DNA from 2 places in the Oxobacter pfennigii genome. Region 1 is predicted to be linked to the other one. Evidence: a T-box and tRNA genes for the amino acid it is inferred to sense, from the RefSeq annotation. Region 1 holds a T-box; the other holds one or more tRNA genes.

The links. A T-box is a leader RNA that pairs with one kind of tRNA and senses whether it is charged. The one in region 1 lies ahead of thrS (threonine--tRNA ligase), so its partner is inferred to be a tRNA-Thr.
Region 2: it has a tRNA-Thr gene. The T-box ahead of thrS (threonine--tRNA ligase) is inferred to sense a tRNA for this amino acid. The anticodon was not compared.

What each region holds. Positions count from the first base shown of each region.
Region 1 is NZ_LKET01000068.1:11,608-16,036, forward strand. Features, by position in the region: gene infC (translation initiation factor IF-3) at 1-447, opposite strand, end outside; ribosomal protein L20 leader region at 457-579, opposite strand; gene thrS (threonine--tRNA ligase) at 633-2,543, opposite strand; T-box leader at 2,595-2,802, opposite strand; gene ytxC (putative sporulation protein YtxC) at 2,874-3,785, opposite strand; gene OXPF_RS19405 (DUF6873 family GME fold protein) at 3,857-4,429, opposite strand, start outside.
Region 2 is NZ_LKET01000062.1:36,682-41,110, forward strand. Features, by position in the region: gene nusG (transcription termination/antitermination protein NusG) at 1-124, opposite strand, end outside; gene secE (preprotein translocase subunit SecE) at 162-410, opposite strand; gene rpmG (50S ribosomal protein L33) at 472-621, opposite strand; gene tuf (elongation factor Tu) at 872-2,068, opposite strand; tRNA gene OXPF_RS18970 (tRNA-Thr) at 2,146-2,221, opposite strand; tRNA gene OXPF_RS18975 (tRNA-Gly) at 2,226-2,299, opposite strand; gene sigH (RNA polymerase sporulation sigma factor SigH) at 2,386-3,036, opposite strand; gene OXPF_RS18985 (NYN domain-containing protein) at 3,118-3,630, opposite strand; gene rlmB (23S rRNA (guanosine(2251)-2'-O)-methyltransferase RlmB) at 3,641-4,429, opposite strand, start outside.

The sequences.
Region 1 (4,429 bases):
TAATCGTTCATAGAATCCTTTGAGAAGATTCTGTCCGATGTGTGAATAATCGGTTTCCCTGCCTCTGAATCTTACAGTAACTTTTACTTTGTCTCCATCTTTAAGGAATTTTTCAGCATTTTTAGCCTTGACACTGATGTCATGCTCTTCAATATTAGGACTGAATCTAATTTCCTTAATATTGATTACTTTCTGATTTTTTCTGGCTTCCTTCTCCTTCTTGGAGATTTCGTATAAATACTTTCTGTAATCCATGATTTTGCATACCGGCGGCTTTGCCTGTTCTGCTATCATCACAAGATCAAGCTGCTTGCTTTCTGCAAGCTCAAGGGCCTTCTTGGTAGGCACTATACCGAGTTGTTCACCGTTTGAATCGATTAGGCGAATTTCCTTATCCCTAATCTCCTCATTAATTAACTGTTCTTTGCTAATAATTTTCACCTCCATGAAATAAGTAAGTAAAAATAAAAGCGGATAGAGCAAGCCTATCCGCATAGATATACAAGAAATTTAAAATACCTGCATATTAACCTTACTGACCCTGTCGCAAGGTGAGAAGCGGAACTTCTGCTTTGTTTTACTAGCTTAGTTTATCACCATAGTTTTATTTTGTCAACTTTTATTATATGACATTAATCAATGGATTTATCCCTGATCTTTCCCTTTATCATTTCAGCAAATGCTTCTATGCTCATTGTTCCCATATCGCCTTGCTTCCTGTCCCTTACAGCCACTTCATTGTTCAGCATTTCCTTATCGCCTACCACCAGCATGTAAGGAATTTTCTGAAGCTGTGCTTCCCTTATTTTAAAGCCTATCTTTTCATTCCTTAAATCAACCTCGGCTCTGACATCCGCATCTAATAACAATTTCTCAATTTTCTTAACATATTCCTTCTGATTATCGGTTATACCCATTATTTTTACCTGAACAGGGGCTAACCATACAGGAAATGCACCGGCAAAGTGCTCCGTTAAAATACCGATAAATCTTTCAATGCTTCCAAAAATTGTCCTGTGAATCATGACCGGCCTGTGCTTTTCACCGTCCGGGCCTACATAAGTCAAATCAAACCTTTCGGGCATCTGGAAGTCCAACTGTATTGTACCGCACTGCCATGTACGTCCCAATGCATCCTGAAGATGAAAGTCTATTTTAGGACCGTAGAAAGCTCCGTCTCCTTCGTTTATCTTATATGGAAGGTTTACAGCTTCCAAGGCTTCTCTTAGCGCTTCCGTCGCCCTTTCCCAGTCTTCATCGCTTCCCATGGATTTTTCCGGCCTTGTTGACAATTCTACATTGTATTTGAAACCAAAGAGCTTATATATATAATCATCAAGATTTATTACACCTATGACCTCATCTGTTATCTGTTCGGGGGTCATATATATATGAGCGTCGTCCTGCGTGAAGTTTCTTACCCTCATAAGTCCGTGGAGTGCGCCGGATAATTCATGCCTGTGGACAAGACCAAGCTCTCCCATCCTTAAAGGCAAATCCCTGTAGCTGTGCAACTGAGTTTTATAAACCAATATACCCCCTGGGCAGTTCATGGGTTTTATTGCATAATCTGCTCCGTCAATCTTAGTAAAATACATATTATCCTTGTAATGATCCCAGTGCCCCGACTGATGCCATAAATCCTCGCAAAGTATTATAGGTGTCTTTATCTCACTGTAACCGTTTTTAACGTGAAGCTTCTTCCAGAAATTTTCAAGCTCGTTTCTTAAAACCATGCCCTTAGGATGGAAGAAAGGAAAACCGGGGCCTTCTTCCTGGATGCTAAACAAATCAAGCTCCTTTCCCAATTTCCTGTGATCTCTCTTTTTTGCTTCCTCCAGCATATTTAAATAATCATCCAGGTCGGATTTTTTAGCAAAGGAAGTGCCATAAATCCTCTGAAGCATTTTATTCTTTTCATCGCCCCTCCAGTACGCACCGGCAACGGATAAAAGCTTAAAGGCCTTTACCCTTCCTGTTGAAGGAAGATGAGGGCCTGCGCAAAGGTCAACAAAATCGCCCTGTTTATAGAATGAAATAACTGAGTCCTCAGGGAGGTCTTTGATTAACTCCACTTTATATGGTTCGCCTTTTTCCTCCATGAGCTTTATGGCTTCACTCCGAGGAAGTATGAATTTCTCAAGCTTTAAATCTTCCTTGACGATATTTTTCATTTCATTTTCTAACTTTTCAAGTATCTCCGGTGTAAATGAAAAATCCGCATCGAAATCATAATAATATCCGTTGTCTATCGCCGGTCCTATTGCCAGCTTTATGTCAGGATACAGCCTTTTTGCAGCTTGGGCTAATATATGGGAGGTAGTGTGTCTGAAAATCTTCTTTCCATCTTCATCATCAAAAGTAAGTATGCTGACATTTGAATCCTTATCAACCGTATCGTTTAATTCAGCCACTTCTTTATCTATCCTTCCTCCCAGTGCTGCCCTTGCCAGGCCGGCGCTTATGCTTTCTGCAATTTTTAATATGGTTACTTCTGAATCATATTCCTTTACCGAACCGTCTTTTAATGTTACCTTTACCATCTTGTTTAACTCCTTTCAAATCTATAAAAATAAAAAAACTCCTGTCCCACACGCAGGGACGAGAGTATTATTCCCGTGGTTCCACCCAAATTGATAAAAACCCACTTAAAACTTTAACGCAGTCAACGCGCATTCTTACTTAATTCAGATGCGAGCTCAGAGGTGGTATTCAGAAAACACTAGCCCGGAATGCTTACACCGCCTGGCACTCCTCTCTTATGGCTGTAATTAACTTACTCATCCTCATCATTGCTTTTTTATATTATATGATTATTTTATACTGATGTCAACTTTTTATACTATATATTGTAAACAGATATATAAATTACCTTAGAATTTGTGTGCCGGATTCCTTTTTAAGCATAAATCGCATCCTGAGCATATTTTCACCCTGTCTGAAAAAACGCTTTTTATAGTTTCAATTATCTCCTTGTTGCGTATATTGGCGGCATTATGGATTATTATAAACATGGGAGCCATGGTTATGAGAGAACTTACAAGCAAATCGTCCAAATTCTGTTCCCCGTCTAAACCGTCACCGATGAGTTCTTTTAACGCCTCACCGGAAATCCTGTTAAGATTGTCATCATACATGCTGTAGCTTCCATCTATATTGATTACAATATTTACTATTTCAATCCTGCTTTCCTGGATCTCAACAAAATATTTTAAGAGCTTTATAAACTCATTGTATTCCTTCTCAATGAGATACTCCTCAACCACCCTGTCGACTATCTCATTAACCTCCATATTTATATCCTTAAGCCTGAACCTTAAGAATCCATCTATCATTATATCAGTGTTTTCGCTTAAATATTCATGAACCTTGTTAATTATTGTGTTCTTCATGCTTATAAAAGCCATATAGTTTTCGTTTGTATTAAGATTTGCTCCTGTTAAAACATCGGCACATTTTTTTGATATTTCTCCGATCTCCGTTGCCTTAAGATAATAATAGTTGTTCTTTATGATTCTGTTGATTATATCCATCTGATAGTTATCGATAATAATCTCATATATCAGGTTGGCTGCATGAACATCAAAACGCCTTTTTACATCCTTCAAATCGCAGCTTAAAGAATCTTCGTCTTTTACAAAGCATTTTATAAAATGCATACGGCCGTCATCATTTTCAACAAACTTTATATTGATACCCTTATCTTTAAAACCTGAAGATAACCGGTTTATCTTTTCATATACATCACATTTATCCGAGGTAAACCCCAGAGATAATAGCAGCATTAAAACTCACTCCCTTCTTTTTTATAGTATGTGTGTATCATGCAGTCATATACAGGTAATAAATTTATGTATTAGCAGTTTTCTTCACCTTTTTGTTCTTTTAAGGGAATTATTGTTCCCGTATCCATAAGTTCATATTCATCCAAATTTTTTATTTTTTTGTTATGCTTTTCTAAAAAATTTTTTATTGCTGCATAATCAGGATGCCTTTTTAAATGCCCTGTAAATGCGAGAGTGTCACCGGATATGAATCCGGAGGCACCTCCGATAAATCCATAATCAAGTCCTTTAAGCTCGATATTTCCGGGACTTATTTTCAGGGCATCAAGACCTTCTTTAATAAGCGTTTTATATATACCTTCATCGGAAGTTATGAATGCATCGCCATTGACAATGCAAATGGAGCATTTGGCATATCCCTGGCTTATGTCTATAATCTTTATATCAAGGTCATGCAAGCATTGAAGAAGCTTGGTATCTGTATATCGCTTATTGCATATAGCATAGTTTGCAGCTCTTGCTACATTATATGCAATGTCACCGGGATATTTTCTAGTTATGACCCTGTCTCCCTCGATTAAATTAAAGCCATGTTTTGACAGCGCATTTCTAGTGCCGATGGGGGCATTGGGAGCAATAACTAT
Region 2 (4,429 bases), on a different contig from region 1:
CCTTGACATCAGATATTAAATTTTGCAGACTCCTGTTTTCAATCGTCTTTTCCAGATTAGCTTTTACTTTATTTTCATATCCTGAATAGGTATGGACAACATACCATTTAGCGCTTTCTGCCATATTGCAAGGGACAAACTTCGTCCCTACCTCCTTTTCGCTATTTCAGTAATTTCAAGAAATTACTAAGAGCTAAATTAAACACAGAGTCTAAGAGCCAGACAAAACATGTCAGTAGTACAATAGCTGTCAAAACCACGCTTGTTGATCTTATTACTTTGTCTTTATCAGGCCAGGTTATTCTTTTAAACTCGTTTTTGCTATCAACGACAAAATCAAAAACTCCTTTGAACATGTCACTCATCCCCTTCGGTAGTTTTTCAGATTTAGCTTTTGCTTCTAAGGCCATAACAATTCACATTCTTAGCCAGTATATAAATTCATGAAATTATATACTCAAGCTTTCCGTGCTATTTTGTTTCCTTATGCGGTGTATGCTTTCTGCAGAATTTGCAGTATTTGCTCATCTCAAGCCTATCAGGATCATTTTTCTTGTTCTTCATTGAATTATAGTTCCTCTGTTTGCATTCTGAACATGCTAAAGTAATTTTGACTCTCACAACCAACACCTCCTAAGTATTATCTATCCAAAGTGTCAAATTTTATTCAACACCAGCTTGCAAAAGCCATTACAAATGTAATTTATTGTATAGTGTATCAATACTACAATATTTTAACCGAAATATTTTTAAAAATCAACAATCATTTACATTACTACTATATAAATGGCAACTGCGCTCTTTGCATTAATATATTATTTAACAGCAAAAGAAGAGGGGTAACCCCCATCTTCTTCTGCCATATATTAAACTATTTGTCTAATATCTCAGATACAACTCCGGATCCTACTGTATGACCGCCTTCACGTATAGCAAATCTTAAGCCTTCTTCCATTGCTATGTTTGTGATAAGCTTGATCTCCATTGTAATGTTGTCTCCAGGCATGCACATTTCAACTCCTGCTGGAAGCTGCAATGTTCCTGTTACGTCTGTTGTCCTGAAGTAGAACTGTGGCCTGTATCCGTTGAAGAATGGTGTATGCCTTCCGCCTTCTTCTTTCTTTAATACGTATACCTGGCCCTTGTAATGGCTGTGTGGAAGTATTGAACCAGGTTTGCACAGTACCTGTCCTCTTTCAATTTCATTCCTCTGCACGCCTCTTAAAAGCGCTCCGATATTGTCTCCTGCCTGTGCCTGGTCAAGGAGCTTTCTGAACATTTCTACTCCTGTTACTACTGTCTTTCTCTTTTCTTCTGATAAGCCTACTATTTCTACTTCGTCCCCTACTTTTAATATTCCTCTTTCCACTCTTCCTGTTGCAACTGTTCCACGTCCTGTGATTGTGAATACGTCTTCTACAGGCATTAAGAATGGTTTGTCAACCTGTCTTTCAGGAGTTGGTATATAGCTGTCTACTGCTGCCATTAAATCATGGATGCATTTTGTCGCTTCAGGATCATCTGCATTCTCTAGTGCTTTCAATGCTGATCCTACGATTATTGGTGTGTCATCGCCCGGGAATTCATATTCGTTTAATAATTCCCTTACTTCCATTTCTACCAATTCGATTAATTCAGGGTCATCAACCATATCTGCTTTGTTCAAGAATACTACGATGTATGGTACACCAACCTGACGTGCTAAAAGTATGTGCTCTCTTGTCTGTGGCATCGGACCGTCTGCTGCTGATACAACAAGGATTGCTCCGTCCATCTGTGCAGCTCCGGTTATCATGTTCTTTACATAGTCAGCATGTCCCGGACAGTCAACGTGGGCATAGTGCCTGGTGTCTGTCTGGTATTCTACGTGTGCTGTATTGATTGTAATTCCTCTTTCTTTTTCTTCCGGCGCCTTGTCTATTTCGTCATATTTTATTGCTTCTGCTCCGCCTGCCTTTGATAAAACAAATGTTATTGCTGCTGTTAATGTTGTCTTACCATGGTCTACGTGTCCTATTGTTCCAATATTTACATGGGGCTTATTTCTCTCAAATTTTGCCTTTGCCATTTCTTTTTCCTCCTTATTGAATGTATGTAAGCTTATTAAATAAACTTAACCTGGTGTACCGCGTGAAAATATTAAAATGGAGCTCATGACCGGGATTGAACCGGTGACCTCGTCCTTACCAAGGACGTGCTCTGCCGACTGAGCTACATGAGCGCATTGGAGCGGGTAACGGGGATCGAACCCGCACGGCCGGCTTGGGAAGCCGGAACTCTGCCATTGAGCTATACCCGCTTATTTATTGCGTTAAATTATGAAATGTGTAAAACTAATTTCACGCTATCATATTTTACTCCGCTTTTTTTGCTATGTCAATAGTATTATATTTCCCTGATTTTTAAATATTTCTCCAATTTTCTTTTTACTCTCTGCAGAGCGTTATCAATTGACTTAGCATGCCTGTCCAGATCACATGCAATCTCCTGATAGGATTTGCCGTCAAGGTAGGATCTTAATACCTCCCACTCTAAACCGCTCAAAACCTCACCTATTTTAGCTTCTATGTTAATAAGCTCTTCTCTGCTTATTATCAATTCCTCCGGATCGGATATCCTTGTACCGGAAAGTATATCGAGAAGGGTTCTGTCCGATTCTTCATCATATATTGGCTTGTTCAAAGAAATATATGAGTTGAGGGGTATATGTTTTTGTCTGGTGGCAGTTTTAATGGCAGTGATAATCTGGCGGGTTATACAAAGCTCCGCAAAAGCTCTAAAAGAAGAAAGCTTGTCCTGCCTAAAATCCCTAATAGCCTTATAAAGACCAATCATACCTTCCTGAACGATGTCTTCCCTATCGGCTCCAATAAGAAAATATGACCTGGCTTTGGCCCTAACAAAATTTTTATATTTATTTATCAGATATTCCTGGGCCTCCACGTCCCCATTCTTTGCAAGATGAACGATCTCTTCATCCAGCATGTGATCATAGGAATCGTTGTTGTACTCGCGGGCATTTGCGTCATGTTTCAATTATACCGCCTCCAGTAAGCTTTTAGGGTCGACATTCATAAATTGATTATACCCTAACTACGAAACCAAAGTCAAGGAATATCAACGCTCCCGCCTTATTTTCTCAAGTTTTTCTAAAACTTCCCCTTGGATCCTGTTTTCTATGCTCTGCTTTTCTGCCGAAGGCTTGATTTTATACTTGTCCCGCATGATTTTCTGAGCTCTTAGCATTTCTTCCCTAAGCTCTCTTGCCGAGATTCTTGCTGCTCCTCTCCCAAGCACAATCTGCTGCTCCAGCCAATCGGATGTGGCTACCAGCACATTATGCTTTCTTCCAATTTCATCCACCACTTTTTCTATAAAAGCATCGGCAGTCTCATTTTCTTTTGTATATACTACCTCCAACCCTCCATGAAACTCCCTTTTTTCCATGCTTCCCTTAACCATATGGGCATCGAACACAACCACGACCTTAATACCCTTATATGCTCTGTAGTTTTCCAAAAGCTCCGTAAGCTTAACTCTGGCATCCTCCAGGTTGTCCTCCCCTATGGTTTTCAATTCAGGCCATGAATTTATCATATTATAGCCGTCTACAATTAAAAAATATTTCAAAGCCCTCACCCTAGCCTTTTAAGATTCTTTGTCTGAGTATCTCATACATTACAATTGCACCAGCTACTCCGGCATTAAGTGATGATATATTCCCTTTCATAGGCAGATTAACAATAAAATCGCAGCTTTCCTTCACAAGTTTCCCCATCCCTTCTCCTTCGCTTCCTACAACAAGAGCTATGGGGCCGGTTAAGTCGGATTCGTAATATGACTTTTCTCCATCCGCATCGGTACCAACTATCCATACACCTTTATCCTTAAGCTGACGGATCGTCTGAGAAATATTAGTAACCTTTGCAACTTTCGCATATTCAATTGCGCCTGCTGAAGCTTTTGCAACTGCAGGGGTAAGGCCTACAGCCCTGCGCTTGGAAATAATAATCCCGTGAACCCCGCTGGCATCAGCCGTCCTTATAATTGAGCCTAAGTTATGAGGATCATATATCTCATCAAGTATCACTATAAAAGGCTTTTCATTTCTTTCAGCCGCAAAATTCAATATATCTTCAACCTCAACATATGTATAGGGTGATACATTTGCTATTACACCCTGATGGCTCCTTGTCTCTGACATGGCATCCATTTTCACTCTGTCGATTTCATTTATGACAATACCCTTTTCTCTTGCCATGGATATAATTTGCTTAATGGAGCCTTCCAGACTTCCTTTTGCAACATACAGCTTTTCTATAGTCCTGCCGGATTTCAATGCTTCAAGAACGGGATTTCTCCCTTCAAGCCTTGGAATATCCTCGTAAGCATTATTTACTTCCTTAATTTCAGTCTTCTCCTGCTTTAT